2 regions of the Paenibacillus germinis genome follow, and region 1 is predicted to be linked to the other one. Evidence: a T-box and tRNA genes for the amino acid it is inferred to sense, from the RefSeq annotation. Region 1 holds a T-box; the other holds one or more tRNA genes.
What was found. The T-box of region 1 lies ahead of ileS (isoleucine--tRNA ligase). A T-box ahead of a tRNA ligase gene usually reads a tRNA of that ligase, here a tRNA-Ile.
Positions count from the first base shown of each region.

Region 2: it has a tRNA-Ile gene. The T-box ahead of ileS (isoleucine--tRNA ligase) is inferred to sense a tRNA for this amino acid. The anticodon was not compared.

Region 1 covers NZ_WHOC01000124.1:32,186-39,149, forward strand. The annotation lists gene ileS (isoleucine--tRNA ligase) at 1-1,369, opposite strand, end outside; T-box leader at 1,450-1,708, opposite strand; gene rocF (arginase) at 2,056-2,973, shown strand; gene GC102_RS23305 (DUF1361 domain-containing protein) at 3,126-3,833, shown strand; gene GC102_RS23310 (glyoxalase superfamily protein) at 3,830-4,219, shown strand; gene GC102_RS23315 (aspartate ammonia-lyase) at 4,356-5,774, opposite strand; gene GC102_RS23320 (ornithine--oxo-acid transaminase) at 6,298-6,964, shown strand, end outside.
Region 2 covers NZ_WHOC01000019.1:490,890-496,868, reverse strand. The annotation lists gene GC102_RS04735 (efflux RND transporter periplasmic adaptor subunit) at 1-628, shown strand, start outside; gene GC102_RS04730 (hypothetical protein) at 653-2,404, shown strand; gene GC102_RS04725 (hypothetical protein) at 2,566-2,730, shown strand; tRNA gene GC102_RS04720 (tRNA-Met) at 2,822-2,898, shown strand; tRNA gene GC102_RS04715 (tRNA-Ile) at 2,910-2,983, shown strand; gene xylB (xylulokinase) at 3,245-4,771, shown strand; gene GC102_RS04705 (hypothetical protein) at 4,971-5,327, shown strand; gene GC102_RS04700 (DUF2277 domain-containing protein) at 5,513-5,794, shown strand; gene GC102_RS04695 (DUF1906 domain-containing protein) at 5,962-5,979, shown strand, end outside.

The sequences.
Region 1 (6,964 bases):
ACCAAACGTTCAGCGGGGTACCCCAATAACGATTACGGCTGATGTTCCAATCGACAAGCTCTTCAAGGAACTTACCGAAGCGCCCTTCGCGGATGTGGGAGGGATACCAGTCGACTTTACTGTTGTTCTCAATCAATTGCTCTTTAATTGCGGTCGTTTTGATAAACCAGCTCTCCATCGCATAATAGAGCAGCGGGGATTTACAGCGCCAGCAGAAAGGGTAACTATGCTCATAGCGCTCTTTGGAAAATAGCAGGCTGCGTTCAGACAAGTGTTTCACGATATCGACGTCACAATCTTTGACGAAGCGTCCAGCGAAGTCTGTGATCTGATCATTGTAACGTCCTGCCAAGTTCACTACATTCACAAAATCCAGTTCGTGTCGGCGAGCAGTTCGGTAATCATCTTCACCATGCGCAGGAGCAATATGGACGATACCCGTACCACTCGTATCCATGACATAGTCAGCATCTACGACGATATGTCCTTTGGTTGGGCTAATATAGCCGAAAGGAGGCTCGTAGGCGGTGCCGACGAATTCCAATCCTTTATGCACAGATAAAACTTCGTAGTCTTGTTTGAATACTTTTTCCGCGAGATTTTTCGCAACGATATAAACTTCGCCTTTTTGTTTCACTTTGACATAATCTATGTCTTTATTTACTGCCAACGCTACATTCGCAGGTAGAGTCCATGGGGTCGTCGTCCAAGCCAGAAAGATTTCGCTCGCGTTTTTACTCTTGAATTTCACAGTGGCACTTAAATCTTTCACGTCTTCATAGCCTTGCGCAACCTCGTGAGAACTGAGTGTTGTTTGGCAGTCGGGACAATAAGGGCTTACACGGTGCCCCTTGTATAATAGTCCTTTGTTATGGATATTGGATAAAATATGCCAAACACTCTCGATATAACCGTTATTGAGCGTAACATAGGGGTTATCCATATCCGTCCAGTAGGCGATAGCTTCCGTCAGTTCACGCCATTGCTTTTCATATTCAAATACGCTGCTTTTGCATTTCTCAACAAATTCGGCTACGCCGTATTTTTCAATCTCTTGTTTTCCCGAGATACCAAGCTGCTTCTGCACGCCAAGCTCGACGGGCAATCCATGCGTGTCCCAACCAGCTTTGCGGATGACTTGGTACCCAGACATGGTTTTATAGCGGCAGATAAAATCTTTCACAACACGACCAAGCACGTGTCCGATATGGGGTGATCCGTTTGCCGTCGGCGGTCCTTCGTAAAAGACGAAGTTCGCTTTACCTTTGCGGTTTTCAATCGACTTGCGGAACGTACCATTCAATCTCCATTGCTCTAAAATGCGCAGTTCGCGGATTCTCGCTTTTTCTTTCACATCAATTTTTCTCATGTGTAACTCACACTCCTCTAATAAAATGATTGGGGCTTATCGTGAAAATTTGTTGTAAAAAAACAAAAAAATCCCGTCCCGTAAGGGACGAGATTACATCTCGCGATACCACCCTAGTTCCATAACGATCATAAGGATATGATCATTATAGCTCTCGTTCTACGTACTATCATACGCGGCCCTTGTAACGGCGGGATCCCGGGTCAGCTTACTAAAATTCCTTCAGCTTTCCTTCTCAGAGGGGATTTTCGGCTAAGTCTTGAATGTTGGCTTTCAGCTCTAGGCCAACTCTCTGGAAATCAAGGGGATTAGCGTACTCGTTCTCGTCAATGAATTTACATGAATTAAAAACAATCAGTTAATTCATTTTCACATCAACTTCATTGAATGTCAAGTTCACTTTTGTTATGTAACATCCATTATAGCTAGTTTCAGATCCTTCACCGAGCGTAGTACCATTGTCATATACTGGAGCATGAAGATCACGAAATGATGCGTCCTAACAGGCGGCAGCAATTGCCACAAGAACCAAATTAAAATCTCCAATTATGAGCTAGGTTATGATAACCTAATTACAAACGAGCTTTATTCGAAGCGTTCACTCCAATGAAAGCGATTAAAGGATGCCTCTTAAAGATTCGCAACGAGTTTCTTGTATCAAAGTCCAGACCAGAGGAGCTGATCGTATGAGTACCAAACCGACTATTGCTGCGATTACTGTGCCATTTGATCTTGGAGCAGGTCGACGCGGAGCCAGCAAAGGACCGAAAGCCATTTTACAAGCAGGGTTAATTCGAGGTCTACAGCAAATGGATATTACAATCGATCATATCGCTGATATCCGTCTTCCGGATGATAAAGCGACTCCCTTGGCAGCTGAAGTTGATCAAACCAACCTTAAGTATTTGGCAGAGGTTCTCGAGGTAAATACACTTCTGGCTAAGCAAGTCTCTCAGGTCGTGGAACAAGGACGCTTTCCTCTCGTCATTGGCGGCGATCATAGTATAGCTATCGGGACTTTAGCTGGATTATCCGGCCATTATCAAAACTTGGGTGTCATTTGGATCGATGCTCATTCCGACCTAAACTCAGCCGATACAAGTCCATCCGGTAATATTCATGGGATGTCATTGGCCGTCAGTCTAGGGATGGGGCATCCCTTATTGACCAGCATTATGGGCAGTCATGATAAAGTGAAAGCGGAGAATATCGTCCTGATTGCAGCAAGATCTCTCGACGAGGGCGAGAAGAAACTCATTCGCTCATTGGGAATCAAATGCTATACCATGTATGATATAGATCGCAAAGGAATGGCTTCCATTATGCAAGATGCCATTGACTATATAAGCAGTAAAACAGACGGCGTGCATCTTAGTTTTGACGTCGATTCATTGGATCCGATTGAAGCACCTGGAACAGGCACGATTGTAAAAGGTGGACTTCATTACCGCGAAGCTCACTTAGCTGTTGAGATGCTGCATGAAGCAGGCATTGTGACATCAGCCGAATTCGTTGAGGTGAATCCTCTTCTCGACGACAATAACAAAACATCCCAATTAGCCGTTGGCTTAATTAGCTCCTTGTTGGGCAAGCAGATTCTATAGATTGAGACAAAAACCCGTTAGTCCCCGCTAACTGCGAGGATAACGGGTTATTTGCTTGTTACAGGTAGTAAATAAATGTAAGATATAGACATAATCTTGGGTGGGGTGGCATCACTCACTGCCAAATACATAGACCAAGTGTGGAGCCTACAATGAAAACCTTGAATCACTGGTACCTGCATCTCTTTCTGATCTTGCTCTCGCTTTCCACAATTGGGGTCTACTTTTTGTTCAAAAACCAAACCTATTATGAATTTCTACTTTGGAACTTATTCCTCGCTTGGATTCCGTATATCCTTGCTGTGATAGCCCATTTTATACACACTCGTAAATCTATGATCTTGAAAAAATTCATTTTAATCGTAGTCGGATTAGCTTGGTTATTATTCCTGCCAAACTCTCCGTATGTCATTACGGACTTCATTCATTTAACGATTTTGAAGGACTCTTATGTACAAAAAGGAGCGCTCTCCTTTACATATTGGTATGATTTTTTCATCATCTTCTTATTTGCATGGAACGGTCTATTGCTAGGATGCAGCTCCATGTACATCATTCAAAAGATATGGAAAGAGCGATTCAATCACTTTGTTTCATGGCTGATCATCGCATTGACCGCGCTTCTATCCGGGTATGGCATACTTTTGGGAAGAGAATATCGCTTAAACAGTTGGGATGCTTTACTCAATAACGGAATACTGGAAATCCTGCGAGAAACTCTGCATCAAGAGGCCTTCGTTTTCTGCTTATTAGTCGGATTTGTTATCATGACGGTTTACATAACCTTTTATGTACTCGTAAATGGCATAGGCAGCTCAAGAAATTCAAGTGCGTACACAAACGAAAAAACAAGGAGATGATTGTTATAACAACTATTAAAGGTGTGACGCCCATTTTTAGAATGTTCGACGAGAGGAAGGCAAAGGAATTCTACATCGATTACTTGGGTTTTTCGTTAGGTTGGGAGCATCGTTTTGAGAGTGAGATGCCGCTTTACATGGAGGTTAGTTTAGGCGAATGTAAATTGCACCTTTCTGAGCATTATGGGGATTGCAGCCCGGGTGCAGCGGTTCGAATAGAAATCGTGGATATAGAAGCTTTTCATTCTAATTTGAAAAATAAAAAATATACCTATTCTCGTCCTGGCTTAGAAATGAGCCCATGGCATACCAGAGAAGTTTGCGTCACAGATCCATTCGGAAATAAGCTTACCTTTTATGAATCGTTGAACGACCATGTGGATTAAGACGTCGCAAGCAGCAATCCAGAAAAATGATGCTAAAAACGCCCCCAACTCATCTACCGATGGGTCGGGGGCGTTCGTTTTATGAGCAGGCTTTAGCCAGCTGTCGTAGACTGCAAAGCTTCTTCACCCAGCAGCCCTAGTCGGCAGGTTGCAGCAATCTCTCGCCAGCGATGCCCGGCGTGGTCATCTGAATCGGATTGAGGATTTCTTCAATCTCCTCAGTTGTAAGCAGCCCACGCTCTAGGATCAGCTCTTTGAGCGTCATGCCAGTGCGCACAGCTTCTTTCACTAGTTGCGCGGCGACTTCGTAGCCGAGATGCGGGTTCAAGGCTGTGACGATGCCGAAGCTTTGCTCGACATAAGTCGCACAGCGCTCGCGGTCGGCTTCCAAGCCCTCAATCGCAAAGCGCTCGAACACGTCAGCCGCGTTCCGCAGTATTTTCAGCGATTGTAGAAGGTTGAACGCAAGTACGGGTCCCATTACGTTTAGTTCAAATTGACCGGCTTCGCAAGCCAAGCAGATGGTATGATCGTTGCCAATGACTTGGAACGCCACTTGATTCACGACCTCTGGCATAACAGGGTTTACTTTACCCGGCATAATGGAAGATCCTGGTTGTCTCGGTGGCAGTTTCAGCTCCCCTAAGCCTACGCGAGGACCTGAAGCCATTAATCGGATATCATTGCATATTTTCGAAAGGTTCACGGCGCATACTTTCAAGGAAGCGGAAAGCTCTGTGTAGGCATCCATGTTTTGGGTGCCGTCGACCAAATGCTCGGCTAGTTCAATGGGTATTCCCACTTGCCCTTTTAGATGAAACATAACCCGTTCCACATACTCAGGCTTTGCATTAAGCCCTGTTCCTACAGCAGTAGCCCCCATATTAACGGTCAAAAGTCCCTTAGAAGCATGGCGAATACGATTAATATCACGCTGGATGACACGTGCATAAGCGCCGAATTCTTGGCCCATACGAATAGGAACTGCATCCTGAAGATGCGTTCGCCCCATTTTAATGACATCATCAAATTCCGTTTCCTTACGTGCAAAAGCACTCTGGAGTGAAATCATAGTTTCAATCAATTGCTCAGATAAACGGTACGCGGCAATTTTGATGGCGGTAGGGATAACGTCGTTTGTGGATTGCGACATGTTGACATGATTGTTCGGATTACAATGGAAATAATTGCCCTTTTCCTCGCCAAGCAGCTCCAAAGTCCGGTTAGCAAGCACTTCGTTCATGTTCATATTGATGGAGGTTCCCGCTCCGCCTTGAATAGAATCAACAATAAATTCCTCAAGTAACTGACCTTGTCTAACTTCTTCAGCTGCTTTGACTAATTGTTCACCGATTTTTTTTGGCAGCATATGTGTTTCCATATTCGCAATTGCAGCTGCCCTTTTTACTTCTGCCAAAGCTGTAATGAGCTCTGCGTGAATTTTAACTCCCGTAATTGGGAAATTCTCTAATGCACGCATCGTTTGAATGCCATAATAAGCTTGGGATGGAACTTGTTTTTCACCTATAAAGTCTTTTTCAATGCGATGAGTCATCGTAGACACCATTCCTTTTTTCTACAAAGTATATTGCTCGAAGTTGCTAAGTAGGTGTTCCGAAAATCCTTCTAACTCTCTGCCGCTAGACCAATTGAACGCAATGCATGGCATTCATAAGCGCTCATCTGAAGAATTCGCGACCGCTTTCGAGAATCCTGCAATATCTGACACGTTCTGTAATAAATTTTTGACCACTGATCAATTCTCCCGCTTCTAATAATATTTCCTATTTCGACAATTCAAGTCTTCTCATATTTGCAACATTATAAATGGATTTGCACATAATGATTGAACTTGGCCAATTTCGTGAAGACTTGTATCACTGTCTAAAGCTATGTATTTATATATGCTAGGAGAAGCACAAACGCATAGGGGATTTACCTCATAGGATTTATATTTGCAACGTTCATGAGTTGACGAATACAATGGATTAAACAAGCTCGCTATGTGAGACAATTAGAAAGATACAGGGAATGCCGGCGAGTTTGGCTTACAAGCTGCACGTCAGGGAGGAATTGTTATGGATACGATAAGTTCGATGATTATTGAAAAAACGGAAAAATACGGGGCACGCAATTACCATCCGCTGCCTATCGTGATATCGAAAGCGGAAGGCGTTTGGGTCGAGGATCCAGAAGGAAACCGTTACATGGATATGCTTAGCGCTTACTCCGCCTTAAATCAAGGACATCGTCATCCTCACATTCTGAGAGCGCTTCATGAGCAAGCCGAGAAGGTAACTCTGACATCTAGAGCTTTCCATAGTGAGACGTTAGGTTCGTTTTATGAAAAATTAGCGAATTACACAGGTAAGCCGATGATTTTACCGATGAATACAGGTGCCGAAGCGGTCGAAACCGCAGTAAAGGCTATTCGCCGTTGGGGCTACGAAGTGAAAGGAATCCCTGCCGATCAAGCCGAAATTATTGTCTGTGAAGGGAATTTCCACGGACGGACAGTGACGATCACTTCCTTCTCCTCGTCGCCGGAATATCAACGCGGCTTCGGGCCTTTTACGCCGGGGTTCCGCATTATTCCCTACGGGGATGCGGCGGCGCTGCGTGAGGCCATCGGCCCGAACACGGCGGGTTTCCTGTTCGAGCCTATTCAAGGTGAGGCCGGTATTGTGATTCCGCAGGCTGGTTACCTGCGGGAATGTTATGAGCTATGCCAGGCGAATAACGTGT
Region 2 (5,979 bases), on a different contig from region 1:
AGTAGAGACTAGTTTAGAATCGGCGCAAGTAAGTGCACGGAATATTGAGAGGACTCTTAGCAATCTTGAAGTAAAAGCACCAGCTTCCGGCGTGTTGACCGATCTCAATGTGACTGTCGGTCAAACGTTAGCGCCAGGCGGCCGTGTAGGGGAAGTTCAACAGACGAATCCGGTCAAAATCAAATCCCAGCTTACCGAAGCATCGGCTAACCTTGTTAGAGGCAAGAGCGAATTGACTTTCTACATACCAGGGGTAACGACGAAGGCCGGAGCCAAAGTGATTTACTTATCGGATGTGATTAACGGACAATCCAAAGCTTATGATCTGGAATTGGAGGTTCCGAATCCGGATGGCAAGCTGAAACCAGGCTCCAAGGCACAAGTAGAACTTACCAAAGATGATGAACAAAATGTACCTGTCGTTCCAAGTCTTAGCATCGTTCGCGAAGGCAGTAATAATTTTGTCTTTGTTGTGAATGGTGAAACGGTTCAGAAGCGTAAAGTTGAACTTGGTCGATTGAATGAGACCAATCAGGAAGTTATTTCTGGCGTAAAAGAAGACGAAATTCTTGTTATATCCGGTCAACATCAACTAAAAGATCAAGATAAAATAAAAGTCGGTAATTAACAAAAGCTTGAGGAGGAGAAATAAGTGAATAAGACGATGAAGAGATCACTAGCTACCATTGTTCTATCAGCAGCACTTTTAACTACAGCATCTTTCCCTGCATGGGCTGCGGATGGTCTGAACTTGACAGCAGCAGCTGCAGCAAATACAAGTATAAGCTATACACTGAAGGATAAAATTGAGGTCGAAATTAAAAGCATGCTCAATGAGCACGAGTCGGATTCAACGAAATTGGGTGCCGTCATTCGAATTAGAAATACGAGTGGTAAAATCTCTCGTGTACCTGACTTTGAACTGCGGGTTCGGATGGCTGATGGTACCGAATATACGCTGCAACCAAGTGCCAAAAACCCTAAATCCATACAACCCAAGAGCCAGCAGGAGCTCAGCTATTTGACGACGGTTGAACGGAGTGACGATGTTGCTCTTTCCGACCTCAGCTTCGTAGATGTGGATCTTGAAGTGTATCCAAAAGAAGAAACAACACTGCTTACCGTAGCAGTTGACTCTGGCATCGTATGGAATGGCAGTGACAGCACGATAACGAAACCAACCGCTATTCTTAAATGGGGAGAAGCTTTTACGTTACCTATATTGCGCTCATCCCTTGGATTCATACCTGTGGACATTCATAAGGAAATTACAGCCAAAGGCGTTTCCACAGTTGTGCAAATTCAAGTTGTAAATCCGACCAAAGAACGTCAAACCGTACCTAACTTTGGGATTGATGGGAAAACAGAAAATAACGTTTATTCCGGCAGTCGCGCCGAAGCTTCCGTCATGCTAGATCCAGGTGAGAAAAAATATATCCATATTGTCATTCCAACTGATCTGGATACGGAATTTACTAGCTTGAATGTAGTGACACCAGAGAGTTTTGCCACTGCGACGGGTGATGGTAAGTTCCACGAAGACACTTACCGGGTAGGACGTGTCAATATACTTCTTCCTATAGGAGCTGCGACGCAGGGAGTCATCCCAGCCCCAGAATATACCTTAGGCACACCAGTTAAACTGGATTCTACGAACAAATTCGTTCCTTCCAATGTCGATGTTTCGCTGGTTGAATTACATGTAACAAGTAATGAAGACGATGGCTTTAATACGGCTGTCGCGAAGTTTAAACTGACGAACAACAGTGACCGTCCAATTCCAATTCCGGCGATCCAAACGGAGCTTGTTAGTAAAGATGGTTATGCGTATGGAGGAAGAAGACAGGAAGCTACAGCACTAAGTGTTGTTCCTAATGCCTCGTATGTGGTTAGTTATTCGTATGCACTTCCAGCATCTGAAAAGGGTGAAGGCCTGAAAATGAACCTATACAGCCAACAAGTTAGTGGCGATACGACTTATAAATCACTGCTTGCGACGGCGAAAGTACCTGTTCAGAAGAATGATCCAACGAGCAAAACGCTGGATGTGTACCCATATGGTATTACGATTAAAGATTGGACAATTTCAGCTATTTTCCAAGGTAATATGACTTATGATTATAAGCTGAAGCTGGATCTGGACATTAAGCCGGATAAGCAAGTAACAGTAGATAAGTTTAACAGTAAGCTCTCATTCGAATTATTCGATAATGTAGGAAATCCTGTTGGGAAATCAGTTGAAGCCTTGTCAGGCGAAGGACGTTTATACAATGGAACAAACACAATTAACCTAAATGCGAAATCCAACCAACTAGACTTCCCAATTCAAGTCAAGGTATTTGAGACATTCACGAACGAATATGGTGAATCCGTTAAACGGTTGTTGACTACTTTCAAACAATAGTTAATTCAATGAACTACTTGGACCTATGCTCTAGAGCATCTCCAAGTAGTTTTTTGCTTTATTTTGAGGAGTAACACATTGCTAAGTGGAGGGGTGCTCATAAGGGGGCCTTTTATTGGATAAGATAGGATTAACGAAATGAACATAACGGAGTGAATACAATGAACTGGATATATTGGGCCAAATTATACGATTCCAAGTTTCAAGCGGGCTGCCTGGCGAAAAGAATGGAAGAAGACTGGTGGATTTACGGCTATGAATGCCCACAAGAAGTGGAAGTTTTTAAGTCCAAAAAAGGACGATTTGGCGTTCGTTATAACACGTAATTCAAACGAAATGCCCTAGAAATTAACGCTTGACTTAGACCGCGCATTTAGTGTATATTTATTTTTGTCGCTGTTGAGCGGCAGCTAATGACGCGGGGTGGAGCAGCCCGGTAGCTCGTCGGGCTCATAACCCGAAGGCCGCAGGTTCAAATCCTGCCCCCGCAACCAAATTTTACTTTGGGCCTATAGCTCAGTTGGTTAGAGCGGTCGGCTCATAACCGATTGGTCGGGGGTTCGAGTCCCTCTGGGCCCATAGTACGGAAACCCTTGGTATATAAGGGTTTTTATTATTTTATCCCCTCAAATAAGCTTCTCGATTTCATCTCTTCACGATGAAATCGAGGGGCTTTTTTACATTTTAGCATGTACTATTACAGGCCAGTCTAATTTTCCTAAAGGGACAGTGACCTCAAATGTCGAAGAATTGTTCAAGCACGGTACTGGCACAGATAGAATATGAGCATGCTGGACAGCAAAAACACGCTGAACTCTTAAGAAATGGATGGGATGTAGAATGACAATACTACTCGGAATAGATCTAGGGACTTCCAGCGTGAAGACGGCTGCAATGGACCCCGCGGGAAGGATGGTAGGCTTATCTCAGCAAAGCTATGACATTCATTCGCCTTTAGTCGGCTATGCGGAGCAAGAGCCTCAACATTGGTGGGAGGCGGTACGAAAAACCTTATCTGAATCTGTCAGGCTAGCAGGAGCAGGCTGCAGTGACCGTTACGCTATTGGCTTATCTGGACAGATGCATGGGCTTGTTGCAATCGGAATGGACGGACAGGTGCTTCGGCCTGCGATTATTTGGTGCGATCAGCGTTCAATTGAACAGAAGGAACAGCTTGAGGCGATGTATTCTATCGAGCAGCTTGGCAAGCTAGTACAGAACCGGGCTGCGACCGGCTTTCTGCTTTTATCGCTGTTGTGGTTAAAGCAGAATGAGCCGGATACCTATGCGAAGATTTGGAAAGTCATGCTGCCGAAGGATTATATTAGGTACAGGCTAACCGGCGAAGTAGGAACCGAGTCAACGGATGCCTCAGGCACATTAGCTTATGATGTAGCCAATAAGTGTTGGTCCAGTGAACTGTTGGGACAACTCGGAATTGATCCGGAACTGCTGCCAACCGTTCGTGAGCCTTGGGAGGTTGCAGGAATACTGACAACTGAGGCGGCAATCGATTGTGCCATTCCTGCAGGTACTGTTGTTGTCTTTGGCGGCGCAGATCAGCCCATGCAGGCTATTGGCAATGGGATATTACATCAGGGGCAGGCTTCGTGCACGCTGGGCACAGGAGGACAATGGTTTGTCCCTGTGGATACGCCTACCTATGATTCCTTGCTGCGAACGCATACCTTCACCCACGCAGCACCGGGCAAATGGTATATGATGGCGGCGATGCTGAGTGCTGGCCTATCACATAGATGGCTAACAAAGAACATTCTCCAAAATAAGGACAGCAGGTCACTCGATGAAAGTGCTGCTCAGGTTCCCCCAGGCTCAGAAGGGCTTATTTTCCTACCCTACTTGACTGGGGAGCGAACTCCGCATATGGACCCTTTTGCCAGAGGCGCCATGTTCGGTTTAACGCTGAAGCACAATGATGCCCATTTGGTTCGGGCTGTCATGGAGGGAGTGGCTTTTGGGCTGCGCGATGGATTGGAGGTATTGGTGGCATTGGGTGTGAGAGTCGACCGAATCGTGATGGCTGGTGGTGGAGCTAAAAGTGCCGTATGGCTGCAGATACTTGCAGATGTGCTGAATTGTGAATTATATCCATCCACTATGAAAGAGCAGGCCTGCATTGGTGCGGCCATGATGGCAGGAGTAGGGGCAGGCGTATATGCATCTATAGAGGAAGCGTGTGAGATCGTAGTGAAGCAAGCCGAGAGACCGATTACGCCTATTTTGAAGAATAGATCCGTCTATGAAGAGCATTACGCTATCTTTAGAGAGTTATATCAATGCAATAAGGAATTGTTCAAAAGAATGAATGGTTTAACCAATACTATTACTACTCATTCAAGCCAATAGTGCAGAAATTAGGTTCTTTCTAATAGAAGTTATAAGGCACGAAACAACCTGAATCAGTCATCGATGGAAACCTGAGAAATCAGGTTTTTTTGTTTTTAGTGGGGATAAAAGTCACTCCGGAGAGAGATCTTATACAAGGTTGCCAACAGTAAGAAAAGAAAGTACGTGAAGCTTAACTCAAAAATGAGGAGGATTTACAATGTATCAAGACCAAAATACCAATAACCAATTTCAACAAACACAAGGGGTCATTGCTCAACTTATAAACCAAACGCAACAATCCTCGCAGATGTATCAACAGTTGCTTCAACAAGAGCAGCAAAATGCAATGAGACTTGAAGAATTAGCACAACGGGAACAAAAAGCCGTCCAAATTATTCAATCTGCGCTGCAAGGCCACCAAATGGCTATTCAACAATTACAACACGTTTCCCAGCTGTGCAGACAGCTTGAACAAACGGCTCAAAGAAGCTTTCAGTCTTTAAATATGCAGCAACCTCAACAACAAACGAATTATGGCAATTCGTATGGTTCATCCTACCGAGGTTATCAATAATACCAAGTTTGAATAGTTGAAATAGGATAGAGGCTGACGATATTCGTCGGCCTTTATTCATTTATTCCTATAATTGAGTAAAATGCGCCAGATGCGACGGTCATTTGCATTGATGATGGATAGTGTGCTTATTTTCGAATGTTATTGTAAAATTAATTTTATAACAATATCAAAAGGAGAAAGCTATGTGCCGAAATATTAAGACACTATTCAATTTCGATCCTTTGGCTACCGATGATGAAATTCAGGCGGCCTCGTTGCAATTTGTAAGAAAGATCTCGGGCTTTACTGAACCTTCAAAAGCGAATGAGGCGGCGTTCAATCAAGCTGTCAAGGATGTTAGTTTAGTTGCCCGGAATCTGTTGGACTCGTTGGTAACCAATGCTGAGCCTCGTAATCGAGAGGTTGAAATCGAACGTGCGCGTGCTAGGAATGCAAAAAGATTTGGAACAAAAGAAGAAGATTAATAGCATAGAAGATTAATAGCATCTTAGATGAAATAATTTCGGGTTCTTTCTTTAATGGGAAAGAGCCTTTTTGTATTTACATGGATAGGCGTTCAACTTGTCCTTGTAGCGTTCAAGCCTCTTTACGCATATCATGTATGAAACTAGTAGAAAATAGGTGATAGAAAGTGACCAAAGGTTTTGAT